4 regions of the Dehalobacter sp. CP genome follow, and region 3 is predicted to be linked to each of the others. Evidence: riboswitches for the same ligand, from Rfam matches in the RefSeq annotation. Region 3 holds a riboswitch; each other region holds the start of a gene.
What was found. Region 3 has a riboswitch for cyclic di-GMP ahead of AAH944_RS09300 (beta-galactosidase). Riboswitches for the same ligand answer to the same signal wherever they lie in the genome.
Positions count from the first base shown of each region.

Region 1: linked by a shared signal. The riboswitch ahead of AAH944_RS07440 (HD domain-containing phosphohydrolase) and the one ahead of AAH944_RS09300 (beta-galactosidase) in region 3 are both predicted to bind cyclic di-GMP.
Region 2: linked by a shared signal. The riboswitch ahead of AAH944_RS12785 (DUF5667 domain-containing protein) and the one ahead of AAH944_RS09300 (beta-galactosidase) in region 3 are both predicted to bind cyclic di-GMP.
Region 4: linked by a shared signal. The riboswitch ahead of AAH944_RS12840 (DUF5667 domain-containing protein) and the one ahead of AAH944_RS09300 (beta-galactosidase) in region 3 are both predicted to bind cyclic di-GMP.

Region 1 is NZ_CP157399.1:1,467,274-1,475,166, reverse strand. It holds gene AAH944_RS07455 (AMP-binding protein) at 1-248, shown strand, start outside; gene AAH944_RS07450 (agmatine deiminase family protein) at 433-1,470, shown strand; gene aguB (N-carbamoylputrescine amidase) at 1,692-2,564, shown strand; cyclic di-GMP riboswitch class I at 2,679-2,764, shown strand; gene AAH944_RS07440 (HD domain-containing phosphohydrolase) at 2,821-4,494, shown strand; gene AAH944_RS07435 (alpha/beta hydrolase) at 4,641-5,330, shown strand; gene AAH944_RS07430 (hypothetical protein) at 5,345-5,797, opposite strand; gene AAH944_RS07425 (hypothetical protein) at 6,252-6,440, shown strand; gene AAH944_RS07420 (polyprenyl synthetase family protein) at 6,445-7,392, shown strand; gene AAH944_RS07415 (ATP-binding protein) at 7,382-7,893, shown strand, end outside.
Region 2 is NZ_CP157399.1:2,563,799-2,571,691, forward strand. It holds gene AAH944_RS12765 (hypothetical protein) at 1-163, shown strand, start outside; gene AAH944_RS12770 (DUF3102 domain-containing protein) at 395-1,261, shown strand; gene AAH944_RS12775 (DUF1659 domain-containing protein) at 1,351-1,578, shown strand; gene AAH944_RS12780 (DUF2922 domain-containing protein) at 1,617-1,856, shown strand; gene AAH944_RS12785 (DUF5667 domain-containing protein) at 2,004-3,305, opposite strand; cyclic di-GMP riboswitch class I at 3,319-3,403, opposite strand; gene AAH944_RS12790 (IS66 family transposase) at 3,788-4,042, opposite strand; gene AAH944_RS12795 (cell wall-binding repeat-containing protein) at 4,361-6,607, shown strand; gene AAH944_RS12800 (hypothetical protein) at 6,604-7,044, opposite strand; gene AAH944_RS12805 (hypothetical protein) at 7,105-7,275, opposite strand; gene AAH944_RS12810 (transposase) at 7,544-7,893, opposite strand, start outside.
Region 3 is NZ_CP157399.1:1,874,742-1,882,634, reverse strand. It holds gene AAH944_RS09330 (UDP-glucose dehydrogenase family protein) at 1-105, shown strand, start outside; gene AAH944_RS09325 (YveK family protein) at 130-801, shown strand; gene AAH944_RS09320 (CpsD/CapB family tyrosine-protein kinase) at 819-1,571, shown strand; gene AAH944_RS09315 (nucleotidyltransferase family protein) at 1,568-2,671, opposite strand; gene AAH944_RS09310 (beta-galactosidase) at 2,760-4,364, shown strand; gene AAH944_RS09305 (Ig-like domain-containing protein) at 4,431-5,519, shown strand; cyclic di-GMP riboswitch class I at 5,589-5,664, shown strand; cyclic di-GMP riboswitch class I at 5,694-5,769, shown strand; gene AAH944_RS09300 (beta-galactosidase) at 5,803-7,893, shown strand, end outside.
Region 4 is NZ_CP157399.1:2,572,085-2,579,977, forward strand. It holds gene AAH944_RS12815 (hypothetical protein) at 1-123, opposite strand, end outside; gene tnpC (IS66 family transposase) at 123-1,724, opposite strand; gene tnpB (IS66 family insertion sequence element accessory protein TnpB) at 1,800-2,150, opposite strand; gene tnpA (IS66 family insertion sequence element accessory protein TnpA) at 2,150-2,503, opposite strand; gene AAH944_RS12835 (transposase) at 2,589-3,383, opposite strand; gene AAH944_RS12840 (DUF5667 domain-containing protein) at 3,669-5,012, opposite strand; cyclic di-GMP riboswitch class I at 5,026-5,110, opposite strand; gene AAH944_RS12845 (TolC family protein) at 5,321-6,418, opposite strand; gene tnpA (IS66 family insertion sequence element accessory protein TnpA) at 6,495-6,641, opposite strand; partial or broken gene tnpC (IS66 family transposase) at 6,815-7,893, opposite strand, start outside.

The DNA.
Region 1 (7,893 bases), 410 kb from region 3:
CTGTTACCGGCGCGCCGGATGCCGTCAGGGGAACGGTCGTCAAAGCGACTGTTGTGCTGGCCAAAGGCTATACGGCTTCTGAATTGTTAAAAAAAGAGATCCAGGACTATGTTAAAAAGGTGACGGCTCCGTATAAATACCCGAGAATTCTCGAATTTGTCGACGAACTGCCGAAGACGATCGGCGGCAAGATCAAACGCGCCCAGATCCGGCGTGAAGACACGGAAAAGTTTCAGGATAAAGAATAACTTTAACGTATATCCATCAATCGTTAAATATTGTCTGATGCACCCCACAATTATCGTGGGGTGATTTTATACCTTGAAAAATGGTTGGATTTCCATGTAAAATGAACCATAAATAATCATCATGAAAAAAGTTCATTTGAAAGTAATGATGGATCTATGTTGTTGCTAAAGAAAGGATAAACTGATGTTTCCGAGCGATTTAAACTATAGAATGCCTGCGGAATGGGCCAGACACGAACGAACCTTTATTTCCTGGCCGGTTCGGTCATCGATGTGCCATCCGGAAAATTACGAGGCTGTTTGTGAGGGTTATGCCGACATTATTCGAGCCATCGAGGAATTTGAACCCGTCACCGTATTGGTAAACCCCGACGAACGATCCCTGCTCGAAGGCCGCTTTCGGAACAGGCAGATCGAGCTCCTGCCGCTGGCGCACAATGATGCCTGGCTTCGGGATAACGGGCCGACGTTTATCGTCAATGATCAGGGAGATACAGCCGGCATCAATTGGCACTTCAATGCCTGGGGCGGCAAATATCCGGACTGGGATCTGGACAACCAGGTCGTGCCCCAAATATTGAAGCACCTCGGCCTGAAACCGTTTGATGCGCCGCTGATTATGGAAGGCGGCTCGCTGCACGTGGACGGAGAAGGTACACTCTTGACAACGGCCGAATGCCTGCTCAATCCGAACCGCAACCCTGATCTTTCCCGGGAGCAGATTACGGAACTATTGAAGAAATATTTGAATATCCACAAAGTCATCTGGCTGGAAAAAGGCTTATGTGGAGATGAAACAGACGGACATGTCGATAACATCGCCTGTTTTGCGTCGCCTGGCAAAATCCTGATTCAGGTCTGTGATGACCCTTGCGATCCGAATTATGCGATTACCCGGGAAAACCTCGCAGTGTTAAACCGGGAAACAGACGCCAGAGGAAGAACCCTTGAAATCATCCCAATACAGCAGCCTCCCGCCGTATTTGCTGACGGAAAACGGCTGACGCTGAGTTATTTGAACTTTTACTTTGTCAACGGCGGAATCATTTTACCTGTATTCGGCGGCCAGGCTGCCGAAACAGATGCCATGGCTATTCGAACCCTGAGCGGGATCTTTCCGGAAAGACGGATCCGAACCATTAATGGAATGGCCATTATTAGGGAAGGCGGAAATGTTCACTGTACCACCCAGCAGATGCCTGCTGTAAACCGTTTAAGGTGAGTGTATGAATTGCCCAACAACATATACGAAAATTTGAAAAATATAAATGAAGAGAAGGGCGTAACAGATACATCTTTTATATGTTGCGCTCTTCTGCGTTGTGGTTTTTTTCTGCATCATGTAAAATAGAAAATGCATACAAATTAACAAAATAGTAGAAACACCTGTAAGATCAGGTTCAGAACACACCGAAATCAGGCAGTTGGGAAGGAATATTAACGATGAGAAACGTCAAAGTGGCAGCAACCCAGATGCGCTGCACCAGTAACGTTGAAGAAAATATTGCCGGGGCGGAGACACTGGTCAGGGAGGCAGCAGCCCGGGGAGCGCAGATCATCTTGTTGCAGGAGCTGTTCGAAACCCCGTATTTCTGTCAGAAAGAAAAATCGGATTTTTACGTTTATGCTGCTGAGCTAGAAAACAATCAAGCAGTCAAACATTTCCGGAAAATTGCCAGAGAGCTGGAGATCGTCCTGCCGATCAGCTTTTATGAGAAGAAAAACTATGCGCGCTATAATACGATTGCCATGATCGATGCCGACGGCGATATCCTTGGCAAATACAGAAAGAGTCATATCCCCGACGGACCAGGCTATGAGGAGAAATTCTATTTTAACCCCGGTGACACAGGCTTTAAAGTCTGGCAGACGCGCTACGCCAAGATTGGAGTCGGCGTCTGTTGGGATCAATGGTACCCGGAAGCTGCCCGCTGCATGACCCTGATGGGGGCGGAGATCCTGTTATATCCGACAGCCATCGGTTCAGAACCGCTGGATCAGACGATCGATTCCAAAGACCATTGGCAGGCCTGCATGCTCGGCCATGCTGCCGCGAACCTGATCCCGGTGGTCGCATCCAACCGGATTGGTGTCGAGGAAGAGGATGATTCCAAAATCACCTTCTATGGTTCTTCTTTCATTGCCGGGCCGCAGGGCAATAAGATAGCGGAGGCCGGACGAAACGAAGAAACTGTTCTAGTCGCGGAATTTGATCTGGACCAGCTCGAGGTTCAGCGGCTGGAGTGGGGGATCTTTAGAGACCGCCGGCCTGATTTATACAGAGTGATTACTTCCTATGACGGGGAACTTACTTAATATTCATACATTTATTGATTATTCATACATTTATTGATTATTCATACATTTATTGATTATTCATACATTTATTGACAGATTTCGTGTATTTTACTATAATTGAGTTAAAATCATATGATCCATTGGCAAACCTGTTGAAAAGCAGGGACGCAAAGCTACGAGTCTAAGTGCTGAAGCATATTGACAGTCGGGTTGCACACAGAAGATGAAAACCGCGGCTGCTTTGGCCGCGATTTTTTTTTGAGGGAGGATCTACATGACAGCGGATTCCATCGTTGCAGCCAGTATTTCGATTACCCTGGTGTTGTTGATATCTTACGGTTTTTTATATTTTTCCGAGAAGAAACATTATTTCTTGGCATGGAGCCTTTCTATTGTAATGATGATGATTACCTACCTTTCCAGAATTGCATTGCTGGAAACCGGCAGCCAGTCGCTGGTGCTTCCAATTATCAACTATGCCTCTTCGATCGCAGGCTACTGGCTGGTATTCAAGGGTACGCAGCTATTTTTTAAGAAAAGCTATCCGGTGTTCTGGGATATCAGCGCAGGCTTTTTGATCCTTACTTTTATATGTATTACTGTCCAGGGACTCCCGACAACCGCTCTTTTACTTCTGTCTGTTGTCTGCATCATCGCATTGTTGTCCAAAGCAGCTATGACATGCTTAAAAGCAAAAACACCGCAAAGCCCGATCAGAATAATGCTTGGCTATACTTATATTTTTTGGGCCTTGTCGATTTTATTCTACCCGCTGTGCAAATTTATGAAGGTTATTCCATCACCTGTCGGTTATTTAGTTGCCGGCGTCGTTGGTCTGCTTGCTTATCTCAATATGCAGGCCCTGTACTTTCAAAGCATCCGGGAGGAGCTCGAAAGCAAAGAAGCTAATATCAGGAACCTTATTGTTTATGACAAATTAACCGGCGCCTACAGCCGTACTTATTTTGAAAACACGCTGGAAAATTTCCTGGAAAAGACCCTCATGCCTGCAACATTGGTCATGGGGGATTTTAATGGTCTGAAACTAATCAACGACACCTTTGGTCATGAAAAAGGGGATGAATTACTTGCTGACGGGGTCAGAATCATGCAGGAGACTATCGGCCCGGAGAATGTGATTATCCGGTGGGGTGGGGACGAGTTTATCATTATCATGCCTGGTATGCCGCTTGACCAGGCCGGCGTCCTTTTAAACAATGTCAAGAGCAACCTAAAAATCTCCCGCCCGAAAACAGTACCGATCGACATTTCGTTTGGCCTGACGATTTATGAGAACAGGAAACACTCTCTGACAGAAATGATCAACCAGGCTGAGGAAAAAATGTATAGCAATAAACTGAATGAAAGCAAGAAAACCCGCCTTGCGATCATCGAGTTCCTGGAAAAACTGCTCTGGGAAAAAGATTATCAGACGGAAGCCCATGTCATGAGGCTAAAAAGTTTGGTAAGTAAATTCGGTAGTCAGATCGGCTTATCCCCAAGAGAGATCGTCGAACTTGTCCAGGTTGCGATGCTGCATGATATCGGCAAAATTGGTGTTCCCGGGGAAATCTTAAAAAAACAAGGTGACTTGACCCCGGAAGAATGGAGCATTATGAAAAAACATTCCGAAATCGGCTATCGGATCACGCAGTCTTCCATGGAATTAGCGCATGTCTCGGAAGCCGTTCTCGGTCATCATGAATGGTGGAATGGGAAAGGTTACCCGCAGGGGTTGAAAGAAGATGAAATTCCGCTGTTCTCGAGAATTGTATCCATTGTTGATTCCTACGATGTGATCACGCATGAAAGGCCTTATAAACGGGCCATGGACCCGTATAGTGCACTTGTTGAAATCAATAAATGCGCCGGCAAACAGTTTGATCCGTATCTGGTCACTGTTTTTAACAAGATTATGCAGGAATCCCTTGTTGTGAATGATAGATAGGTAACTGCCAAATATTTAAAAGATACCCGCGAGCTCTGTACCGGCGGGTATCTTTCTGCTAATCTAAGGGTATTGGAGTCCCCCAACCAAAGGATTAAATATAAATCATTGATTAATAAGCCAGATAGAGATTGGGGCAGTAATAGATGAACGCAATAGATGATGAAAAAACGAAATGTCTAATCATTCATGGGTTTGGTGGTGGGGTACACGAAGTGAAGCCTTTGGCCGAATATTTGACTGCTCTTGGTTATGATGTTGTTTGTCCTATATTAAAAGGCCATTCAACAACCAGACATGAAATGAAAAAAGCAACGTACATGGACTGGATAGATTCTGCTGAACGTGAACTTTTAAGATTGAAAGAAATTGAGGATGAGATTCTGCTGATAGGGTTCTCCATGGGAGGGCTGATTGCATTTAATCTTGCCTGTAAACATCATATCAAGGCCATAGTAACAATCAATACTCCCATCTTCTATTGGAATATATACCAAGTGTTTCGTAATATCGTGGATGACATCAAGAACAAGAAGTCTAACCATATCAAGAGATATTTACAAGCAAAAAAAATCTCACCGTTTTTGTCTATGATCCAATTCCTGTTATTATTGCACCAAACAAAGCCAAAATTAAAGAAAATAGATTGTCCTATCCTAATTATTCAGGCTGAAGATGATGATACTGTAAGAAGAAAGAGTGTGGATTATATCAATAAACATGTGTCTTCAGACAGGAAAAAGATTAGATATTTTCAAAAAGGCGGTCATTTGATCCTTCTGAGTCCGATGGCTGAACAGGTGATGCTATGTGTTGAAGATTTTTTACAAATGTGATTGCAAAATGGTTCTTATGATGCGCTTTTCTTATAACCTTTAAATAAATAATAGCGAAACAGTAGTCCTAGCGTAATCCCGAACACAATTGAACCAATCATTTCTGAATAATAATCATTGATAGGTCTATGCGGAATAAGGTTACGCCCTTCAATAAGCCACATGAAAATGACTTCTAATGTTAGCCAGTTTAATAAACTAATGCCGATACTTTTGACTATAAAATAGTCATGATCTATGAATTTAAGTGCGTAGTAAAAAACAAGAGATAATACACAACCTAATATGATGGAATATATCGCTCCGAGGATAACATTAGGCCTGTCCAGTGTTATCATAAAGCTAGTGAGCTGATATACACTATACTTGGCAAATCCAAAAGTCACTAGGACTCTTGTAACGATTTCATAGGGAATAGTGGATATAGCTCCCATAAGCATAACTAAAGTTGGTTTATCACATTTCATTGTTGCACTGCCTTTATATATAAATGTTCGAGAGTAGTATTCCCATTATAAACATTTTTACAAGTATTTTTTGCAATATGCAGTTGCTGATTATATGTTAGATGATCCGGAAAAGGAAGAAACCCTAAAAGTACAGGCATCTTATTAAATTTCAAAAAGGTAACGGCTATGTGGTTACGAAAGTTGATCCTATGATCAGTTTTAAATGAATGATGGAGGCCCATGCCCGCAGCAAACGGGACAGGGCTTTTATTTTTGCACTGTCATGGATCAAATTATAAACTTCGACAAAACATCCTAATATTCGATAAAGGAATATGGCGCTATTTGAAGAATTTTCCTTATAATTGATCAAGCTGAAGGAAATGTACCAGAATGAATGAAAACTTTGACTAAAGACTACTTTCAGTAAGACAAATGGTAACTTTTTTATTATGAAAGGGGTTTTTTTAAGATGAACTATGAAGGTATTGCTAATTTGGTTCATGAATGTGTCAAAAATCCCAAGAGCATGTTAAACCAGGAAAAAGACAGTAAAGTTAAACCTAGCCAGTTTTCTGTAATTCAGAAGGTTATTTCCAGAGATGAAGTTCCCGGGACTATTGTTACACTTGAAGTAGGTCCTATGGCTACGTGGCAATAATACAATGAATCTTCAGCTTGATCAGATTATATATACGAAAATTGATAGAATTTTAAAAACGTACGGACTGAGTGCGGAAATGATCCGGATGATTCAAACTTCGCTTAACGCCGATAGTCCAACAGGTGAATTATTTAAATGGGTTCATCTGACTAGAATGAGCTGTGAGTGTACAGGTGGGAATGCGGAAGCTGCGTTGCCAGGGGGAATCGGTATGGAATTCTTTGCCCTGGCAGCAGATATTTTTGACGATATTCAGGACAAGGATCATGAGGATTTGCCCTGGCGCCGGATCCCCGAGGCTAACGCGATTAACCTCGCGAATTGTCTTTTAATGCTTAGTTTTGATGCTATAGCTGCAATACCGAATGACAAGATCTACAGGGAAATCTGCACAGTGCTACAGCGCATGGGAGTCACGGCCAGTAATGGACAGTTCATGGAGTTTCTCTATACGGGCAGCCCGCAGGTATCGTTGGAACAATACTTTGATATGGTAAGGCAAAAGTCAGGCAGTATAACAGCCTGTGCCTGTAAAATGGGGGCCATTTTGGGAGAAGCCACGGAACCACTCGCTGGATCAATGGCTGAGTTCGGTCTCAATTTCGGGATCATGAACCAGATCCGTAACGATCTCAACGATTTTCTCCATTTTGAAAAGAAAAAGGATTTTGTAAGTAATAAGAAAACCCTGCCGTATGTCTATTTATCCCATACACTCAAGGGTGAAATAGCCAAACAATTTAAAGGACTAACGCAATGTAACAGCGGAGGATCACAAGCTTTTGGAGATAAAGAAAAACAACAGTTGAAACAAATCGCTGTCGAAGAAGGGGTTGCTCAGTACTGCACCGTGATGTTTGAGATTTACCGTCAAAAAGCACAGGAAATTCTAGAGTCAATTCCTGTTTCTGGAAGGCAAAAGGAGAAGATGATACAACTTGTGGGATAAATTCATTAATCGGCAAATTTATTATATTGCGAGTGTCTTCTTTATTGTGCTGGGGCTTGTTTATTTTGTTGCTTGTCTGAAGCAACCTTATATCGGTGTCAACCTTAAAAACGTTAATAGTAACTGGCTGGTTACTATCTGTGATCCTCATGGTGAAGGATATCAATCCGGTATCCGGCTTGGGGATCAGATACTGAAAGTTGATGGGATGGATCCGGAAAAGTTTGGTTCGACATATAAATGGGGATTACTGGAACGCGCTCACACAATTAAATTTTGTACAGCAGATAGTTCGACAGTACAGCAAATTACAATAGAAAATTTGCCCGATTGGATTATGGTTTTAAGCCAAACTCCATTGTTTATTTTAGGTCTTGTTTTTTGGTTCGTGGGTTTTGTTGTCTGGTGTAAGAGGCCTTTTTTGAAAGAAGTGCGTCTTTTATTTTGGTTGCTTTGGCTATTTGCGGTGGCAATTGTTCTCACACATGCTTCCGGGTGCGC
Region 2 (7,893 bases), 690 kb from region 3:
ACATAAACTGGATGTTGTTGTTGAGCAAACAGCCGGACTGATGGAATTTCGGACAGAGACCAATCATAAATTAGACAAGATCTCAGATGACCAAAAATCGATTATCCAGGTACTTGGCGAACATGAAATTTCCATCAGATCCCTGCAGAGAAGGCCCGTATAAAACAAAGTCTCAATAACAAATCATTTTGATATTAAAAATCTCACGGATTCAAAACCCGTGGGATTTATTTATTATTGCGCTGCGTTTATTGTCTATAGCTATTCCTGCTATCTTTAGCTATCTTTTGCCATTGCTATTACTTCTGTCTGTTACGTCACAAAACCAAGCCCTCACCATCCGAAACCCATCTGCATATGCTGTAATTAGACTCATAATGAAAGGGCGGGCGGCATGGATAATCCGATCACCGAACGCACACCGCTTGTCATAGCGGCTGAGATAAATATGATAACCTGCCAAACCAAAAAAATCCTGCTTGCCGGCGCCATTGAAATCGGCCGTCGATTGCTGGAAGCCAAAGATCTGGTCAAACACGGGGAATGGATTAAGTGGCTGGAAGAGTCCGTGAACTATTCTCGCCGAACTGCCTCCAGGCTGATAAAGCTCTACGAAGAGTACGGGCCTAACTTCCCTGAAGTATCCGACAGCTCAAATGGGACACCAGTGTCCCATTTGACTTATACCCAGGCCCTCCTCTTACTGGGTTTCCCGGCAGAGGAACGGGAGGAATTCATCACGCACAATGACGTCGGCAGTATGACGAAACAGGAGCTTCAGCAGGCTCTGAAGGACAGAGATCAGGCCAATCAGGCGAAGGAGCAGGTGCTTCAGGAGAATCAGCTACTTAAAAAAGGGCTGGAGACGATCGACAGCACCATCTCCGAATTAAAAAAGGAGCACGCTAAGGCTGCAACAAGGCCAACGAATCCGGAAAATATCAATGCAGAAGCGCAATCTGCCAACAATGCCTCCTCTGCCGGTGATGCCCCCTCTGCAATAACAGCCCCTTTTACCCACAACCTTAAAACCGAACATGACCCGGACGCTCACATCAAGTATGTAGAAAAATGCAACGCTTGCTGCAAAACAATCGCCGATACCTTCTTCGATCTGACGACAGCGCTCACCAATCTGGCCCATATCGATCCGAACCTGAAAGAAGAAAAAAGAAAAGAGGCCAATCGACTGATTGAATACATGGCAGAGACGATTAAAGAGTGGCCGCCCCCCAAGAAACCGCTTAGAGTTCGTTCCTGATTTTTTTTGGGAACCTTTGGACAAGCCAAGCATAGTATATACAAGACAGCAAGTAAGCTGTCCAATAAAAGAGAAAGGAGATGATTGGAATGGCCGTTGTTTCAGCACCATCCGGCGCCGCTCTGGTATTGGTTTATCAGACCGGAGTCAGCACCTCCGATGCTCCGATAACCAAACAGCGAACCCTTAACAATATTGTTTACAATGCTTCGAATCAAGCTGTCTATGAGGCGGCTCACGCCATCTTCAGTCTGTCGGAATATACGCTGCTTGACGTTTACTTCAGAAGAACGGATGAATTGACAAACGAAGCGTAAAGCGGAGGGCAATTTCAGGCGTCAAGGAGGTGATTCAATTGGCTGTGACCACCAACCGAACAGCAAGATTAACTTTCGCGACCACCGGAGAGAACACGTTTTCCCTAACAGTTCCCCAACCGCGAGAGGATATTCAGCTGGCTGAAGCCATGGACGTTATGAACGCGCTTATAGCAGGCGGGATATTCCTCACGGCAAACGGTGCCCTTACAGGGGTAAAGGATATAAAGGTCATCGAAACTACGACCAATGACCTTTATGATCCTCCGCAAGCGTAAGCGGGCAGTACCGGCCTAAACAGATGAAGACCACAAAAACAGACAGCCCTGGCACTTTATCTGCCTGATAGCTGTCTGTTTTTCTTTTTGGGAGGCATTGCATTTTATGCAATTTGAATGATTCTCAGTTATTGAAAATATAAAGTCCTATCTTTTTCCTTGCCCTTTACCGTTATGTCCGTTATTTGGAGGGGTATTCGTGACTGTGTTCTGAATACTTTGAGCATCGACGGTTCCACCACTTTCATCACTTGTGCCATCCACTGTTGTTTCATCCGAAGTAGACTGGCCATCGACTGTGGCAGTCTGATCGCCAGTATCCGTTACATCCTGATTATCTACAGCCGTTGCATCCTGTTCGTCCCCTGCTTCCAGGCTATCTTCCTGGTCGCTCACGGCTTGGCCCTTATTGGCCTTCTTATATTCTTTTATGTTTTGGGTTTGCTCTTTCAAGACTTCCTTCGTTTCTTTGTTCGTCTCTACTTTGATTTTCTGAATATCTTTCCTGAGCTCCTGCATGTCGTTTTTGTACTGTTCAGCCTGTTCGACTTTTTCCAGGGCAGCGGCAACGGCAGCCTCGTCACCTGAAGCACGGGCTTCACCCAACTCTGCTTTGGCCGCTGCAAATTGCTGCACTGCATCCCCATAGGCTTTTTTGGCAGCCACATAAGCTTTGATCGCAATGGTGTTTTGAACTTCGGCTTTAATGATATTCTGCATGATCTCAGCCTGATCTTCTGTCAGATTGCCGCTGATTTTTAAGACGACTTTATCTGCATCGCTTTGAACAAGCTCAATGCTGGCAAGCAGATTGCTGATCACCGTATTCTCTTCTGTGTCAGTTGCTGCCGTGTCCTCTGCGACTGTTTCATCTGTGGAAGTCGTGACGGCCCCATCATCCGCAGCAGAATCTGTAGCCGTCGTATCCGTACCTTCAGCTGCTTCGTTGTCTTCGATCATCTGCTGTACCTGGAAGTTGGCTTTCTTTATCGTATCCGAGTACACTTTCAGAGCCTGTTCCATCAAATCCAACTGGTTTTGTTCGGACATGATTTCCGCTTCGGCGAGCCGTTCATTGGCAAACTCAACGAGCAGTTCCGCTTTTCCTTCATCAGAGAAAGTTACAGCAACCTGAACACTTTCAATCATCTGTTCGATTGAATAGAGCCAGCTGTCCGGCGTTACACCGGCTTCATCTTCAGCTGAGGCCTGGCCGGTCGAATCCATTGTTGTGGAATCGGTTGTTACTGCATCTGTTGTTGTGTCTGTCGTTGGGTCAGTCGTTGTTGAATCTGTAGCGGGATCTGTGGTCGTATCAGGAGTACTCGTTGAAACATCCTCGGTTACTGTGGTTCCATCCGTGGTTGTTTCAGCAAATACACAGGTTGGCGCGACCGCAATGATTAACAGGACACAAAGAATTGAAACGAGAATCTTCTTATGGATCATTCTATCTACCCCTTTCGGTAACCCGGCTGTCATAACCTTTCGGTGTTAGACCCGTGGCTTTGCGTCTCCGTCTTTCGACGGATTTGCCATTATCGTTTTGGCTGAGGCCATTATATTCCAGAATACTTTGAAAATCAAGGTTTTCGGACTTATTCCAGACCATTGGGGTATAAAAAATGAGACTTTTGTCCCATAAAAATTAATTTTAAATTTACTTTATGTTGAAATTATATAAAATATTCGCATGTTAAATAATTAAAAAGTAAGCGTAAACTCTAGTGGCGTAAAAAAGAGCTCACTGTAAACCAGCAGGCCCGAATCATATTAAAATCATTGTAAGCGTCTAATAAGAATGTGTATGAAAACTCTCTTAGATCCGTGAGAAAATCCTCTAAATTAGAGTTTCTCAAGTTTACTCAAAAAACTCTAAGGAGGATTAAAGTGGATTTCAGCGTTATTTGTCTCATTTTTCTGTTACTCTTTCATAACAAGATTATCATGAAACAGCCATTTATCCGACGCTCTCCAGGGTCAGCATCATTGTATTTCTTTTCAATGTGGAACAGGTAATCGCAGTACTCCTGTCCCTTGAAGTAAACGGTCTTCTTTTGCTCCTCCGGGCTTAAGGCCTTAATCGCATCCGTAAATTTTCTCTTCATGTGAGCTAGGCATCCTACCACTGTGATCCCAGGGTCTAAACTATGGTAAACTTGATACCCATGGGGGCGTAACTTCATGTTTCGGTTACGTCCCCTCTCTTTTCTTATAATGTTTGTCAAATCTAGATCAACTTGTGAGGATGATATCAATCATGAACCTGTCCCCTCGGGTGCCTCTCGGGTGCCCCTGTTATGTACTTTATGTTTTATTTATCCCATCGTTTTTTTCAATAAGTACCTAGTAGATTAATTACATTTGTACATTTTATGACTTTTTCTATCATATTATTTGGAGGAATATTGTCACACACAGAGAATTAGAAAGTGATAAGGATTAGAATGGGAAATAATAACTTGTATAGCGATAATTCTATATTATATGAAGGAGATTTGGCAGTGAAATATCTAGAATATCTACATCTAAGGAAAAAAGTACTTTCTACATTTCTTATAATAGGCTTTTTTGTTCTGATGCTAATCATTCTGCCTAGTCCGAACATTGCTAGGGCTGATGAAAATCGGCTAGCGGGTACGGATCGCTACCAAACAGCTGTGGCCATCTCGCAGGAAGGATGGAAAAAATCCGATTATGTGGTTCTAGTCGAAGGAGACGCGTTGGCTGATGCACTCTGTACAGGTCCTTTAGCCAAAAAATACGATGCCCCCATCCTATTCACAGAAAAAAATACTATCAATAGATATACCCAAAACGAAATACAACGATTAGGAGCAACCAAGGCGATCCTCGTAGGCGGATACGAGGCAATCTCCGCCGATGTAGAGCAAACCCTGAAAACAATTGGTATAAAAACCACTGACCGGATCTATGGTTCGGACAGATATGTGACTTCTGTCGAAATTGCGAAGAGACTTGGCACCAAAGAGGTCGCACTAGTTAGCGGAGTAAACTTCGCGGATGCACTGTCTATCTCCGCAGTGGCCGCCGCTAAAGGGTACTCCATCCTGCTTACGCCAGCGGATAACTTGCCTGAGGTGGTAAAAATGCACTTGAGTAATTATAAAATAACTCGCACCTATATTATCGGCGGCACGGGAGTCGTCGGCAAAAATATTGAGGATCAAGCCCCTTCTCCCCTCAGACTGGCAGGCAACGACCGCTATGCTACGAACCGCGCAGTTCTTGATAAATTCTCCAAAGACCTCGACTTTAATATAATATATCTCGCTAGCGCGGAAAACAAAGCAGGCTTAACGAACTCACTTGCAGGGATAGCTCTTGCGGCCCAAACATCATCTCCCCTTGTCCTCTGTGGTAAAATTCCTATCGGGCCATCCGAAGATTTTATCCTCAAAAAAATGACCGTTTCCAGCCATCTACTTACCCTGGGCGGAGAAGAAACGATTCCTAACAGTGTTCTAAATGGCTATACCCACAGTCAAAACCAAGTTTTAAGGAGCATTTTTAACCAAAAGGGAACCTATGGGCCTCCATCAGGGGAAACGACAATATCCGGAAGTCTGGCAATCGAAGCATCGGATATCACGGTCCGAAATACGGTCATTGAAGGCGACCTACTACTCGGTGAAGGTATCGGAAACGGAACAGTAACCTTAGAAAATGTAACCGTCAAAGGCCGAACGACCATTCGGGGAGGGGGATCGGTGGATGGTATTTGCTGCGATACATTTATGTCTAAAACCCTGGTAATCGATGTCCCCTCTGGAAAAGAAGCAGTCATCCATCTTAAAGGAAAATCCCAAGTACAGAATACGATAGTTTTATCGAATTGCACTCTTGATGGTTACGAGAACACCTCATCGGTAGGATTCTCCATAGTAAATATGATTCGTGGCGACCAGGTGACTTTAAAAGGAGATTTCGGCACGGTCAACGTTGCCTGCGATGGAATAACAGCAAAGTTGGAGACGACAACGCGAAAAATGACAACGATTAAAACGCTTAACGCCAACGCGACACAAACCATAAGCGGTACAGGAACGATCAGTACAGCTAACATTAACAGTAACGAAGTCGTAATTTATGTGACCACCACAACAGCGAACGTAGCTAAAGGTTATGTAGCTTATGTCTCCGGCCAATGGCTTTCCGAAGGAAAAAACAATACTTCAATCGCAAATATCCCCATATATGATCTTTCCGGAGTTACAGGTAACGGTGACGCAACGTTATATTTTAGCCCCCCGGGAGGGGCTACGCAGATTAGTCTAAAACAATCCATTGATGGCGGCGCAACCTGGCAGAACTCCTCGACGACGTCTGTCTTGAGTTCCAGTTCTACCTCTGCTGTAGTTACAGGTCTTATCAACGGTCAGACCTACTTATTCAAACTGGTTGTAACGGGAGGGAATCGGGCAGGAGACTCCAATACCTTCTCCCTTGTCCCTATAGGTGTCCCAATATCTGATTTCAGTGGTACAATTGTCAGCGGACTGGCCTGCTTTACATTTAGCGCAGCCGCCAATGCGTCTAGCGTTGTCCTCCAGCAATCTACTGATGGAGGAACGGCCTGGGTCAATTCCAATACAACGTGGCTGGACAAAAATTCTACGTCGGCAACGGTAACGGGTCTCGCCAGTGGCCAGACATATACTTTCCGACTAGTAGTTAATGGCGGATCCAATCATGGCTATTCCAATACCTACACGTTAGGACCTTTCTAATACCCAGCGCTTACAATTAATCCTAGATTAGCCCATTCATAAGCACGATAAGCTTGGGTAAGCGTCTCTTCCGCTATTTCTACGGCTATTTGCTGACTCAGATACTCACTCTTATCCGCTTCGTATTGGAGCAGTGAAATACTGGACATTTTATATTTTAACTCGGAAATTTTAAATTTGCTGTCCGCCGCTGTCAGCTTTTGTTGCGCGGAGCCTAAAGCGCTTTGTTTTTCTAAAAGTGTGTGATACGTTTGGTAGAAGTCGATTTTAAACTTACTCTTAGAATTATCTGAATTAGAATCCAATAACACATCATAGCTCCGGCCTTTTGCAGTCAAATAGTCCGCATCGACATTGATAGCGGAAATTTGTTGTTTTGATATCACCGGTACTATGCCGACAGCCAGATCAATATCAGCATCCTGCCCCAGATTCACGTTTAGTTGCTATACCATGGCAGTTTTAGTATAAGTCAGCTTCTTAATATTTGCGTTGAGCTAGTCAAGAGAATTTGTCGCATTCGCTACAGATAAGCCTGTGATCATTCCGAGGACGTATTGCTTTTTCAATACAATCAGCTGTTTCTCCGCTAAAGATTTCTTTTGTTCAAGGTCTTTAAGCGTAACAGATTTGAGATGTCCCACTTTTGCCAGAAAGATAATCTTCAATTGCTCTCAATTTTTCCTCTATTGGAACTTTTGTTTTCCGTCCCATAAAAAATATGCTCCCTTCATAGAAACAGTTTTATTATTTTAACTGTCTACTACGAAGGCAATGTCATTAAGATAAGCTTATTAAGAAACCCCAGCAGTAGAAAAGTGATACCGCTGGGGTTGTCGTATACACGGAATAACATAGAAAACGCAGGTGTTTTTGAATTTTGAGCAACACAAAAGCAGATGCCCGAAAAGCATCTTAAAAGTCCTTTCACGCATGTCAAATAATTCTGTACTGGAACCCTACTGCTGAAATCGGATTTTGATATCTAGGAAATTGTCGGCCAGGGCGTATTGGGGAAAGGTGCTTACCTATCAGTTTAAGAACTTGGACCGCTGGAATTAACTCTCTCAAAAATTGACGGCATATATTTAAAGCCACTGGAAAATTTACTCGCAAATCTTCCGAAATACTGATGTGGTGCATGATAATGGAAGAATAATTGTATAGAATTAGTCTGGCAAAAATCTCTTGCAATATAAAATCCTTCTTTTTGCTGTGCAGACTCGCCAAACCCACAGCATATTTAAGTTCCTTAAAAGATGTCTCAATTCCCCAGCGCAGATTAT
Region 3 (7,893 bases):
ATGAAAAGTAAAATGAACGGCAATTATTTCTTTGATTTCAGAAATATTTATGACAGGAATGAGCTTGAAACGATAGGGTTTATATATGACGGAGTCGGAAAATAATATGTTATTGAAAGGAAGATATACGTGGAAATTAGAAGAATCATCGATTCAATCAGTCGCAAGTGGTGGTTATGCGTTGTTTTTGCGGTCTTATTTGGAGGAATGGGATGGTTTTTTCATATTTTCTTATCATCTCCAACGTATAACGCAGATACAACGCTATATGTTCTCAATCGTGATAGAGTGACGGCAGGTGAGTCTTTGAGTTATTCTGACATCACGATGGGGAAGGAATTTCTTAAACAATATTCCGGGATTTTTTATAGCCGCTCTGTAGCTGCTGAAGCCGCTAGGAAGCTGGATCAATATAGTCTATCTGCGGGCACAATTTCTTCAATGGCGAATTTATCAATCAACGAAGACTCGGGTTTATTAAAAATCAGAGTGACTGCATATGATGCGATAATGGCTGCATCAGTCGCGAATGTAATGGGAGAAGTATTTTCGTCAAAAGTTAAAGAAATCACAAATAGTGATTTTATCGGGATATTGGATAAAGCTCAGGTTTCTAATACGCCAATCCCGGATAACGGCATTATAAAAATGATTCTATGGATCGTTGCAGGAGAAGTTTTTTCCTTGGGAATTATTTATTTGTTGGAATATTTTAATACAACCATCCGTTCAGTTGAAGATATTGAAAATAATATCGGGGTTCGTGTCATTGGGATTATACCCGAGCATGATCTACGATAAAGAGGAGAAGTAATATTATGCAGATAAAGACTTTTAATGTGTATGATAATGATAATAATGCGGTCAGGGATGCTTATGAAATGCTTACAGCCGGTCTTCTCATTAATAATAATGGAAGAAGTAAAACGTTTGCTTTATTGAGCTGCAAGCCAGAAGAAGGAAAAACTTCGCTTGCGATTAGTCTTTCGATATCTATTGCACGCTCTGGGTGGAGGGTGCTTTTTGTTGATGCAGATATGCGTAAACCGACGGCTGCAAAGAGGTTGAATGCTGAAGCGCAGTTAGGCTTGTCAGATTATCTTGAGGGGAGAGGTCGACTAGAGGAGGTAATCAGCAACACGAATATTCCAAACCTAACCTATTTATCCTGTGGAACAGACTGTTCGAATCCAATCGAAAAGTTGTGTGCAGTACGCTTTCAGAAGTTATTCGAGCAAGTAAAAATTGAGTATGACTATATAATTTTCGATACTCCGGCGCTAGAAAGCGTTTTTGACGGAGCAATAGTCGCGTCAAAAGCAGATGCAACTATGCTGATTGTAAAAGCGGGATTCACTTCGAAAAAAAGTCTGCAACGGGCCAAAGAACAATTGCATGGCGTTAATGCCAAGTTGATCGGGATTGTTCTGAATAAAGTCAAGAAGCGTGATTATAAAAGATACTACAGCTCTTATAATTATTTCTTTAATTCCAATCGATTTTTGAAAAAGGCAAAAAAGCATTTTAGGTCATTGAATAAGGGAATATCTAAGGATACAGCAAAGGTTTAATACCGAAAATGTAGTCCAATTTTCCGTAGAAAACGCGCTTTTGATCGAAAAGGATGAACGATTTTTAAGAGTTTATTGTATATGGCGCTGTTGGAGATAACAAGTTTTATCTTTTGGAGCAAATACTGATAACCATTAACTTTTTTTTCTTGATCTCTATCGCTGCTTATAATCATTTCCTCTTTGTTCATGATATTCTGAATGATTATTACTGAGTTCTTGGTCGAGTTTAATTGATAGTTATCAGGAAGATGTAATCCTAAGTATAATCGGCATGTATCCATTAAATAATAGTAGAAATTCAAGATTGCCATTGACTCTAAGGTTTGTTCAATGTAGTTTATATCAATTTGATTGCGGTAAGAATTAAAAAACAGTACGAAATCTGAAAGAAGACGAAGATTTGCATTAGAGTGTTTTAAATGCCTTGCTGTGTGAATAACAGCATTGATCAATTCATCCTCCGGGGATAAGCAATAAAATTGGAATCCGGCTACCGTTTGAAGACGCTTGTCTTTCCAGATATGATCCACCCAGTCGCTGTTGTCGATTTTTTGCATATATTTGGGATGCCAAAGTGTTCGGTGAAGCTCAACGGCGAATGTACCCGCTTTTATCATATCGATATGCATATGATCAGGATCATTGTAATTTAGTTCATTCGGCTTATAACCGAGAGAAGTCATCGCTTCTATGCATTGATTCATCTGTTTCTCGTTGATTAATACATCTAGATCATTCATCGAACGTAGTTCAGGCCGAGGATATTGTTCCTTAAAGACAAGTCCTTTAAGTGATATAGCTGTTATGCCATTGGTCTCAAAAAGATTAAAGATTGTTCCTATCGTTGGGAGCATCATCAACTGACGTGCGGCAGTCACAACCGTTTTCTCTTTCCAATGAGTCAATACACTGTGATCGATTTTTAACAAATCATTATGTTGATAAACAGTCTCAAACAGAAATGAAGAAACACCTTGTAGTCTGGCTTGATTATAAAGTTCAACTCCATCAACGGAGGCAAGTAATTCCTTATCTGGTATTTCACCGTTAATAAATATTCTTAGCAGATGAAGAAGCTGCTCATACACACTTTTCATTATTTTCCTCCGATGACAAAATATTTCTTTTATATTATATCATATTTCTTATATTTGAGATTTTTTTGTAAAGTAAGGGGATTATATTTTGAAGATTTTGACAAAAAAAATATTTTATTTATTGCTGTTTTTTCTTGTTTTTTCTACAGGTTTCCCTGCCTTTGGGCTTAGTGAACAAAAGTCAGCAAAAATAATATACGATTCGCCAAACGATCTTCTTTGCTCTTCTGTATTAAAATCAGAGCCTGATGTTTCGGTTAAATCTGAAATAACTATAGAGATTAATAAAGTTGCTTTGGCATACAGAGACGAAGAACCCATTGTAATACGTGCATATCCTGAGCTAAAAATCGAAACAGATACGACGATAAACGGTAAAGGAACGGGATTTTTTCATACCCAAAAAATAGGGGATAAATGGTGGGTGATTGCGCCTAATGGGAAAGGATTTATTGCCGTCGGAGCACAGAGGATGACGTATAAAGGACATTACTCAGAGGCATTGGGTTATTCCCCATATGAACAGAATGTAAAAAAGATCTATGGGTCTGAGGAAGAATGGGCAAAAAATACTGCGGAGCGGTTAAACAGCTGGGGATTTAATCTTCTAGGAATAGATTCAGCACCGTCTTTGAGGTATCGTGGACTAGCGCATACGGTATCGTTTGGATTCGGGAACAGTTTCTCTAAATACGGAGAAGATTATGTAATATACGGATTGGACACAAGCAATCATTGTTTCCCGAATGTTTTCAGTCCAAAATTTGTGTACTATTGTGATGACTTAGCTAGAAAGGTGATCCAAGAAGATCAGAATGACCCATGGCTTTTCGGCTATTATATGGATAACGAACTCGCCTGGTGGGGCCAAAGTTTTGATACGACATACGGACTTACGGACTTGGTCATAAAAAAAGATAAAACCCATACGGCAAAGATTGCCTTGATCAACTGGCTGCAAAATAGATATGGAAATATTAGTAATTTAAACAAGGCCTGGGGGACAGGTTATCCTTCATTCGAGACACTTGGAAAAATGACTTCATTTACCGGAAAGAACCAATTGGCCATCAATACGGATAAAACAGACTTTGAAAAAGCGATTATAGAAAAATATTATACGATAACAACAGGGGCAATAAAGAAGTACGATAAGAACCATATGATATTAGGCAGCAGAAATGGAAGCGGGATTGAAAAATGTTATGATTTGGTATGGAGTATCGGCAGAAATTATACGGATATAAGTACGTTTAATTACTATGGAAAAGTCGACCTGCAAACGGAAACAGCTTATGACCAAATAAAAGTGAATGGTGTTTATCAGAACGTTGAACTCAGTGAGATATTTGCACAGATTTACAATAAAGCAAAGCAGCCAATAATGATAAGCGAATGGTCTTTTCCGGCGTATGATAGCGGACTCCCGTGTAGCGTAGGAGCTGGTATGCGAGTAGATACGCAGACGGAGAGAGCAAAAGCCTATGAAATATATCAAAAAGCATTATTCAATATGCCGTTTCTTGTCGGTTCTGAATTTTTCATGTGGGTTGATCCTCCGGCTGAAGGACTAACAAAATCTTATAAGCTAGATACAAATTACGGACTAGTGAATGAAAAGGATGAACCTTATGCTTTGGTTACCAGTGTAGCGAAAGCAACAAATGGTAATGTGTATTCTCTTAGAGACTAGATGAATCATAACTATGATGGTCTTCGTAAACCAATCGGGATATATAGAAAGGAAAGCGATAGGATTATGATTCTGAAAAAGACACTGGCAGTATTATTGACGGTATCTCAGATACTGTTAACCTTCAGTTCGACCTCCTTGGCCGGATTGGATGATGCGTCAAATAATACGGCATTTGTATATGACGACGATTTTTCTGGATATGCAACTGGAAGTGATGGAATGCCTAATTGGGTGACCAATGAGTTTTCATGGGTAATTAATGACGGTTATTTTAAGAATGACTTGGTGAAGAAGAGCTTTGCATTGATGAACTCGCCAACTGGCGCTGAAGTATCCTTCGAATCGGAAGTGATGATCAAAGCTTCTAAAGGTGATAAGTATAAGGTAGCAGGAATTGCTATCTATACAGATTATGAGAATTACTGGCATTTAGCCTTGGTTGAAGCACCGGACAAGAATAATCATTATGTAGAACTTGAGGAAATGATTAACGGCGAATGGTGTGCCCAGTATAAAGGAAGCACCAAATTAGTAACGGGAACAGTACCGTCAGACAATTTACATTGGGACTATAATCACCCTTATTTATTAAAAATAACTTTAAATAAATTAAGTATTACGGGTGCTGTATATGAATTGGATGGCTCTTTGATTTGGAAAACAAAATATCTATTTAAACCTGATAATTGTGTTAAAACAGGTATTCCCTCGCTAACGACAGCTGCCTTTGAAGCGCAATTTGATAATGTTAAGGTGAATATTACCAAAACTGTTGTTGATGAGAATCCAAATACAAGTTTGGACGACATAAAGGTGACAAATATTAAAATAAGTCCCGAGGAGTTATTTATCAAGGTCGGTCAGACCCGGAGGTTAGAAGCGTTAATTATACCGGCAAACGCTTCAAATAAAACAATAAATTGGACGTCAGATAACCCGCAAATAGCCTCAGTTAATAATGGAGTGGTCAAAGGCTTATCTCCAGGAACAGTTTTCATAAGGGTGAGTACAGAAGATCAGAGTATATCAAATATTTGTAAAGTGACAGTTACTTCGTTTAGCGTATATTTATTCGTGGGTTTATACGTTTTAATTGTTGGAATTATTGCTTTACTCATTTTCAGATATATTAGGAAAAAAGAAAAAACATAAAGAATACTATTGACTAAATATTGAAAATATGATAATTATTAATTAAATGAATATCGGACAAAAACTTATTACTGACAATGGCAAACCTGTTGAAAAGCAGGGACGCAAAGCTATAGGGCCTGTAAAATGGCAGCCAGTTACCAAAATTAAGTTTTTTGTTTTTGTCTAACTTATTACTGACAATGGCAAACCTGTTGAAAAGCAGGGACGCAAAGCTATAGGGCCTGTAAAATGGCAGCCAGTTACCAAAAAATAAGTTTTTTGTTTTTAGAGAGGGCAGATTATGAACATTTTAAGAAAAACAATCAAAACGTTAATCACGATAAGCCTAATATTAGTTTTAGTGGCACCAACAACACTAGCTGGAAGTGAACCCAGTATAAGCGGTCAAAGATTGCAGGATGATTTCTCCGCCTACGTTGCTGGAAGTGATGGTAGCCCTAAGTGGATCACTGACGATATATCTTGGGAAGTAAATAATGGTTGTTTCCAAAATAATTCATTGAAAAAGAGCTTTGCTAAATATGATTCTAGCGTTGGGACTGATTTAACTTTTGAATCGGAAGTTACTATTCAAGTATCGCAAGGGGATAAGTATAAGTCGGCGGGGATATCAGTTTATTCAGACAATAATAATTATTGGTCGTTAGCACTTGTTGAAGGGCCTGAGGCTAAAAATAAAATGCATTATATTGAACTTCAAGAAATGTTTAATGGGCAATGGTGTGTGCAAGATTATGGGGAGACAAAACTAAAAGTTGGTTCATACGTAGGAGATGGAATTGAGTGGAAATATAACCAGCCGTATGTTCTCAAGATAAGTTTGAACAATAAATCGATTACAGGGGTAGTATGCGAGTTAGATGGTAAAAAAATATGGGAGAAAGAATATATTTTTTCTTCGGAGAATTGTACAAACAAAGGAATTCCGGCTCTGACAAGTGCGGCCGTAGAAACAAAGTACGATAACGTAAAATGCACAATAAATAAAAAAGTTTATGAAGTTAATGCAGTTGGCTCATATCCTGAGCTTAAAATCGAAACAGATACGACGATAAACGGTAAAAAAACGGGATTTTTTCATACCCAAAAAATAGGGGATAAATGGTGGGTGATTGCGCCTAATGGGAAAGGATTTATTGCCGTCGGAGCACAGAGGATGACGTATAAAGGACATTACTCAGAGGCATTGGGTTATTCCCCATATGAACAGAATGTAAAAAAGATCTATGGGTCTGAGGAAGAATGGGCAAAAAATACTGCGGAGCGGTTAAACAGCTGGGGATTTAATCTTCTAGGAATAGATTCAGCACCGTCTTTGAGGTATCGTGGACTAGCGCATACGGTATCGTTTGGATTCGGGAACAGTTTCTCTAAATACGGAGAAGATTATGTAATATACGGATTGGACACAAGCAATCATTGTTTCCCGAATGTTTTCAGTCCAAAATTTGTGTACTATTGTGATGACTTAGCTAGAAAGGTGATCCAAGAAGATCAGAATGACCCATGGCTTTTCGGCTATTATATGGATAACGAACTCGCCTGGTGGGGCCAAAGTTTTGATACGACATACGGACTTACGGACTTGGTCATAAAAAAAGATAAAACCCATACGGCAAAGATTGCCTTGATCAACTGGCTGCAAAATAGATATGGAAATATTAGTAATTTAAACAAGGCCTGGGGGACAGGTTATCCTTCATTCGAGACACTTGGAAAAATGACTTCATTTACCGGAAAGAACCAATTGGCCATCAATACGGATAAAACAGACTTTGAAAAAGCGATTATAGAAAAATATTATACGATAACAACAGGGGCAATAAAGAAGTACGATAAGAACCATATGATATTAGGCAGCAGAAATGGAAGCGGGATTGAAAAATGTTATGATTTGGTATGGAGTATCGGCAGAAATTATACGGATATAAGTACGTTTAATTACTATGGAAAAGTCGACCTGCAAACGGAAACAGCTTATGACCAAATAAAAGTGAATGGTGTTTATCAGAACGTTGAACTCAGTGAGATATTTGCACAGATTTACAATAAAGCAAAGCAGCCAATAATGATAAGCGAATGGTCTTTTCCGGCGTATGATAGCGGACTCTCGTGTACCGTAGGGGCTGGGATGCGAGTAGATACGCAGACGGAGAGAGCAAAAGCCTATGAAATATATCAAAAAGCATTATTCAATATGCCGTTTCTTGTCGGTTCTGAATTTTTCATGTGGGTTGATCCTCCGGCTGAAGGACTAACAAGATCTTATAAGCTAGATACAAATTACGGACTAGTAAATGAAAAGGATGAACCTTATGCTTTGGTTACCAGTGTAGCGAAAGCAACAAATGGTAATGTGTATTCTCTTAGA
Region 4 (7,893 bases), 700 kb from region 3:
CTTCGGAAAATGCTCAATAACATAGCCTGAATAATCCATTTCGAAGAGATATCTTGATATCTTTCCGTCAGCAAAATCAGAGATAAAATCTATCATAAACGCCGTATGTTTTCCAACCTTCATCAGTCTTCCTCCCACGCATATTTTTCCGGACTTCCGTTACCGGGCTGCGGGGTGAATACTTTCTCCGGCAAGGCTGCACTACCAGGTAAAAAGTCTTTAATTTCAGATATGTAACCCGCTCTTCCTAAGTTAGGGGCATTTGTAAAAATCCATGTTAAATATTCAAATGGATTCAAGCCATTTTCTCTCGCACTCACAATTAGGCTGTAATAAATCGCACTGGCCCTGGCGCCGTTTGGTGTGTTAGTAAAGATCCAGTTCTTTCGACCGATTACAAAAGGTTTAATACTACGTTCCGCACGGTTGTTTGAAATTTCAAGACGTCCGTCCAGCAGGTATCTCTTAAGATATTTTTGTTGGGACTTGGCATAATGTACCGCCTTACCAAGAAGTGTGTTAGGCAAAGCAGCAAGCCCATTGATCCAATTGTAAAAGTCATCAAATACAGGCTTTGACAAGCGTTTGCGCTCTTGAAGGCGTTTATACGGGGTAAGGGAAGCAAACTGTTTTTCAAGGTGGAACAGCTTGTCACAATAGGTAACCCCTTTTGCCGCACTGGATTCCGGTTGTTTCTCCTTGGGCAGGGTTTTAAAGGCATCGAAAAACTTCCGCCTAAGATGTGCCAGGCAGCCCACAACGATTATGTTTTCAGGAAGCTTATGATAACCTTCGTATCCATCTGTATGAAGGTAACCTGTAAAATCTTTTAAGAATTTTCCAGGATGGGTATGTTTTCTGTCAACTTGATAGTCATAAATTACAATCTGGTGTTTTGTATCTCCGCTGGTGCGGTACAGCCACATGTAACTCTTTGACTGCGCCGTCTTTCCCGGTTCTTTCAACACCTGCAGCGTGGTTTCATCTGCGTGGAGCACTTCATGCTCACATAATCTAAGCTTCATCTCTTCATATATCGGTTCCAGCCAGTCCTCACTGGCTTTGATCATCCAGTTTGACATCGTCTGCCGGGAAAGCAGGATGCCGTTTTGTTTCCACTCCTGCTCCTGTCGGTATAGTGGGGATGCCATCATGAATTTCTGTACCGCTATATGGGCAATTGTCTCGGGGGAAGCAAATCCGCCTTTGATGACAGGTTCCGGCATATCTGCTTTTATGATAGGAACATGCTCGGCAGTTCCTTCACAATTACGGCAGGCGTAAATATGCCGTACGTGCCGTACAATGATTGCTTTGGCAGGAATGACTTTGAGTTCTTCGCGAGTTTCCCTGCCCATTGTATGTAACTGACTGCTGCAATTCGGACAAATACACTCTTCTGCCGGAAGCTCGTGTTCAATTACCTCAACAGGTAAATCCTTCGGCAATTTGTCAGTTGTAAGGCGTGTCCGTTTACGATAATGCGCTTTTACCTCGGCAAGCTTCGGTTCCGGCTTGCTTATATCGGCGCTTGATTCGGCCTCGTTGAATATGAGCATCTGAATACCGTCTGTCTTTTCACTTGATGCGCCAAATTGTTTATGCTTAGCAAGGCGGATCTGTGACATAAACCACTGTACTTGTTGCTCTAATTCAGCAATTTTGCGGTCCTTTTCTTCAATTATTCCAAGCAGTTGTTCTGCTGAAGTTTCTTGCGTTTTCATAAGAAAATTATACCATAAAAACCGCAAAAAAGCTAGATTTCATGCGGTTCTAAACGCTGTTTCGAGATAAATATTTCAAGAGATTTGCCGCTCGAAAACTTCTTCTCGTTTCAGCTTTTTCTCCAGTTTCGCACCTTCAATAAGATAAGATAATTCTTTGGTTTCAAGAACCATGGTGGCAGTGTCTCCCTTTGCCGGCCAGCGAAAATGTCCGCGCTCCAGACGTTTGAAATACAACCAGAATCCGTCGCCGTCCCATTCCAGGATTTTTATTCTGTTCCGATGCCGGTTGCAGAATACAAACAATGCTTCTGAAAACGGATCGATGGAAAAGTTGTCTTTAACCAGCGCCATGAGTCCGTTGATTGATTTCCTCATATCGGTATGCCCGCAGCATAGGTACACGGGTTTGTCACTCCATCTCATTACAGCACCCTCAATATGCGGCAGACTTTTTTCAGAAGTTCAGGATCCGTCTCCGCATCCACGGTGACGTGACAGCCACCGACTTCAATATCCAGCGTTGATTTTATTTCTTGACCTTGGGAAAGTTGCATCCACCCTTCCGGGACACAGCTTACGATGGTTTCTTCTTTCCGTTTTGAAAGTTCCATACATGCAACCTTTCGTAACTGTCGCTGCCAATAAAAGTATGCATGCTTACTTATTCCTTTCTCCTGGCAGAAATCCTTAATGCTCTGTCCGCTGCATTGCCGGTCCTGTATCACCTGCATCCACTGTGATAGTCGGTACTCTGTTGTGACTTTTTGTATATTCATACAACCACTCCGCTTTGGTTGAAAAAGTGTGCAAACTTTTTCAACTTTTTCAACCATATTTATTGTGATTGTACTATCTTCAAGGCTACAATTCTATGTGATGGTGTCTTTGACGCTTACGCGGTAACGTTTCTTTGGTTTGGCACCGGGTGAGGGTTAACGTGATTTCTTCATCGTATTCCGGGCAATTTGGTAGAGAAAGCCTTGATATAATCCCATAGGATTCTTTCGCCCGGATGATATAGTGCCATGATTTCTCCTGAAAATGAGCGATATTGTTGAATGACTCATATCCCCGATCCATGATTGCAATTACATTTCCGCTGATTTCAGACTGGTCTACCATGGATACTAAGGCTTTATGCTCATTCATGCCTTTCTTGGGTTGCACGGATGCATCGACATAAACCTTGCCCATCAGGTCATACATAGCGTCCAAATGCACAAGATTGTAATTTTTGCTATCTTCGCTGTTCCTGATGGAGGAGAATCCATCATTTGAATTTGACGGAAGTCTCAAATCCGAACCGTCAACAGCGAGCAGCCTGTAGTCTTGTAATGAATTCTCCGATACTGCTAATCTTGTAAATTCGTGAAACAGTAGTTTCAGTGCTTCTGGACGAATTTTGTCTCTCTGTTGGACAAATGCTGAAGCGGTTGCAGTCTCTGACGAATAACCCAGCCAATCATATAATTCTTTTGAAAGGCTATTGCCTCCCATGCCTACAAGCATAAGCAGCATAGTATGCAGTGATAATTTCCGTTCGCGTGAAAAATCTTGCCCTGGTCGTTTCACGCAAGCCGGTAAATCTGCTGTGATTGAGCGTATTGCTTGGTGCAGCGCAGTTCGTACCTGCTCTGGATATGCTTTCTTTTTCATTTTAGAAGGCCTCCTTAAAAATGTCCTCATTTTCAAGGCGAAGCCTTCGATTTTTATTTATTTGTCAAGTGTTTTTTTACAATTGATAAATTTTATATGCCCACCTGTATGTATAAGAAAAACACAACCATCTTAATCTGGATGGTTGTGTTTTTTAGGCCTTAACTTAATGACATTGACTACGAAGGGAGCATATCATTTGCCTGGTGGCTGTCTGTTTTCTTTTTGGGAGGCATTGCATTTTATGCTATTTGAATGATTCTCAGTTATCGAAAATATAAAGTCCTATCTTTTTCCTTGCCCTTTACCGTTATGTCCGTTATTTGAAGAGGTATTCGTGACTGTGTTCTGAATACTTTGAGCATTGACTGTTCCACCACTTTCATCACTTGTGCCATCCACTGTTGTTTCATCCGAAGCAGGCTGGTCATCGGCTATGGCAGTCTGATCGCCAGTAACCGTTACATCCTGATTATCTACAGCCGTTGCATCCTGTTCGTCCCCTGCTTCCAGGCTATCTTCCTGGTCGCTCACGGCTTGGCCCTTATTGGCCTTCTTATATTCTTTTATGTTTTGGGTTTGCTCTTTCAAGACTTCCTTCGTTTCTTTGTTCGTCTCTACTTTGATCTTCTGAACATCTTTCCTGAGCTCCTGCATGTCGTTTTTGTACTGTTCAGCCTGTTCGACTTTTTCCAGGGCAGCGGCAACGGCAGCCTCGTCACCTGAAGCACGGGCTTCACCCAACTCTGCTTTGGCCGCTGCAAATTGCTGCACCGCATCCCCATAGGCTTTTTTGGCAGCCACATAAGCTTTGATCGCAATGGTGTTTTGAACTTCGACTTTAATGATATTCTGCATGATCTCAGCCTGATCTTCTGTCAGATTGCCGCTGATTTTTAAGACGACTTTATCTGCATCGCTTTGAACAAGCTCAATGCTGGCAAGCAGATTGCTGATCACCGTATTCTCTTCTGTGTCAGCTGCGACCGTGTCCTTTTCGGCAGTATCATTTACAGCTGTTTCATCTGTGAAAGTAGTGACGGTCCCATCATCCCCAGTAGCATCTGTAGCCGTCGTGTTCCTACCTTCAGCTGCTTGGGTATCTTCGATCATCTGCTGCACCTGGAAGTTCGCCTTCTTTATTGTATCCGAGTACGCTATCAGAGCCTTTTTCATCAAATCCAACTGGTTTTGTTCGGACATGATTTCCGCCTCGGCCAGCCTTTCATTGGCAAACTCAACGAGCAGTTCCGCTTTTCCTTCATTAGAGAAAGTTACAGCAACCTGGACACTTTCAATCATCTGTTCGATTGAATAGAGCCAGCTGTCCGGTGTTACGCCGGCTTCATCTTCAGCTGAGGCCCGGCCGGTCAAATCCATTGTTGTGGAATCGGTTGTTAGTGTATCTGTTGTTGTATCAGTCGTCGTTGAATCAGTTGTTGTGTCTGTCGTTGGGTCAGTCGTTATTGAATCTGTAGCGGGCTCTATGGCCGTATCAGGAGCACTCGTTGAAACATCCTCGATAACTGTGGTTCCATCCGTGGTTGTTTCAGCAAATACACAAGTTGGAGCGACCGCAATGATTAGCAGGACACAAAGAATTGAAACCAGAATCTTCTTATGGATCATTCTATCTACCCCTTTCGGTAACCCGGCTGTCATAACCTTTCGGTGTTAGACCCGTGGCTTTGCGTCTCCGTCTTTCGACAGATTTGCCATTATCGTTTTGGCTGAAGCCATTATAGTACAGATACTTTTGAAGTTCAATTGTTTTGGGTCTTTTCAGACCAATGGGAGGTAGAAAAGGGACTTTGGTCCTTATCACCGTATGTTTTGGTCGAGCAAGCCCAATCTGCCAGTGGTAAAAAAGGTCTTTCCGTTCACCTAAGTAATCGGTCTTTCTCGTAATATTGTTAGAGAACTGCAGCGCCCATTGGTCACAAAGCAGAATTTACGATAAGCCCAAGTTTAGCCCATTCATATGCTCTATACGCTACAGCAAGCGTGTTTTTTGCAGTCTCAATAGCTGTCTGCTGGCTAATAAAAGTGCACTTCGTTGATTCGAATTGTACCAGTGAAATCTTCCCTAACTTATAACTTAATTGTGCAGTCTTATATTCGCTCTCTACAGCTAAAAGTTTTCTCTGCTCTATGTCAAGTATTCTTTGCTTATCCAGCACAGTTTGATAAGCCTGGTAAAAACTATTCTTAAACTTTCTTTGAGAATCATCTGAGCTAGAGTCTATCTGAATATCATAACTTTTGGTCTTGGCTATAAGATAATCGGCATCAGGATCAATAGCAAGCATTTGAGCTGCTGTAACTTCAGGTACCTTTTTGACTGTTAATTCTGTATTATTATCCTGTGCCAAACTCACATTTAACTGCTGAATCGTTGCTTTTTGGGAAACATTAATCCTTTGAATATTCATTTCAAGCTCGGACAACGTGTTTTCCGCCTTAGCCACGTCTAATTCCGTGGCCATACCGAGGTCTTTTTGAATCTTAATAATCTTGACCTGTCGTTCGGCCAATGATTGTTTTGCCTTTGAATCTTCTAACTGAGTAATGAGAGTATTATATGATATATAAAGGTTTTCGACACCCCAAATCAGCGAATTATTCCCTTTTTGAATATTGACTATCGTATTAATACTATCCCCACTTTCATAGGAGGCTTTTTGCATTAAAAGTAAATTTTTCTGAGCATTTAGTAAATATGCGATCGCTGCCTCATCTTTAGGGTTAGTACCATCACCGGTACCAAAGGCAATGTTCTTGGCATTCCATTCGGACAAATAGTCGTTAGCCACTGTAATCCCCTTGTTCTTGCCGTCATAAGAATCACTGAAGCTTTTCATATTTCCTTTAATTACTGGGTTTCTTGCTAGCATGAGATCTTCTATCTCGTTGAACTCAAGTGTATTAATAGGAACGAGTTTATCATCGTCATCATCAGTATCTGCAAAAGCTGTATAAGGCACAATAAGTACCAAGACCAGTATCAACACGATAATATATGCTTTTTTATGCATTGGACTACCCCCGATTACTCTAAATTATTTGATAAGCTCCACAAAGAGTATACACTATGATGCGATAATCCTCAATCTAAAAGTAAGCGTCAAAGTAGGCATGTTTGCTTATACCTTTCTCCTGGCAGAATTCTTTTATGCTTTGTCCGCTGCTTTGTCGTTCCTGGATCACCTGCATCCACTGTGTTAGCCGATACTCTGCTGTGACTTTTTGTATATTCATGCAACCACTCCAATTTTGGTTGAAATAGTTTGCAAACCTTTTCAACTTTTTCAACCGTATTCATTGTGATTGTACTATCTTTAAACTTATTATTCGTAAGCGCTTAACAACAGAGTGCCTTTAAATATCAATTCAAATAAGCTATAATGGCAATCCTCAACCGGCGCGGCGAATCATTTTTTACACTCTTCCTGTACTCGAGGCGACCAAGGCATCAGTTCTTCCAAAGCCTCCGGATTATTTCGATAATCTGTATCCGGCATGTACATGAGCAGATAGCTCAGGTATGTATAGACACTAAGCCCATTCGCCTTAGCGGTCTCCACAATACTGTACACAGCAGCGCTTGCGGAGGCACCCTTTGGGGTATCGGCAAATAGCCAGTTATTTCTTCCTAGAGTAAAGGGACGGATGCTGTTTTCGGCCGCGTTATTGGAAATGGAACACCTTCCATCAAGTAGGTAGTTCTCCATATACTGTTTCTGGTTCTTTGCATAGGTCACTGCTTTGCCGAGGGCAGAGCTCTGCAGTATATGAAGGGAGTCCAGCCAGCACCAAAAGGCATCTAGAACCGGCCTTTCCAGCTCAAGACGCTTGGCATATTTTTCTTCCGATGTAAGTTCGGACAGCCCATCTTCGATTTTAAACAGCCGATTGCAATAATCCCGACCGATTTCCGCATTTGTTAGCGGAGAATCTTTCGCCCGGTTATCCGGGATGGCCTCTATGAACTTGCGGCGGAGGTGAGCCCAGCAGCCGCATCGAACAATTTCTGCCAGCTTATTGTATCCTGAGTATCCGTCGCTGTGCAGGAACCCGCTGAATCCCTTCAGATATTCGGCGGCATTTTCGCCGCTTCTTGTTGTCCTGTAGTCATACAGGATAATGGGCTCCTTCCCGTCTTCTCCAGTACGGTACAGCCACATGTAAGACTTGGACTGTGGCCTTCGGCCATTCTCCTTCAATACTTGGACCGGTGATTCATCACAATGGAGGACATCTCGCTTCAGGAGCTGTTCCCGAAGGTATCTGGTAACGGGATACAGGTAATCCTGTGAGCACCGGATGATCCAGTTGGCCATCGTCGCCCTTGAGAGGGAAAAACCAAGCTGCTCCCAGTCCTTTTCCTGGCGGTAGAGTGGCATGGCATTCACGTACTTCTGGTACATGACATTTGCTACCGTGCTGGGCGATGCCAGAGAATGATGCATGAGAGAAGATGGTGTCAGTGCTTTTTCTATATAAGGTGTAT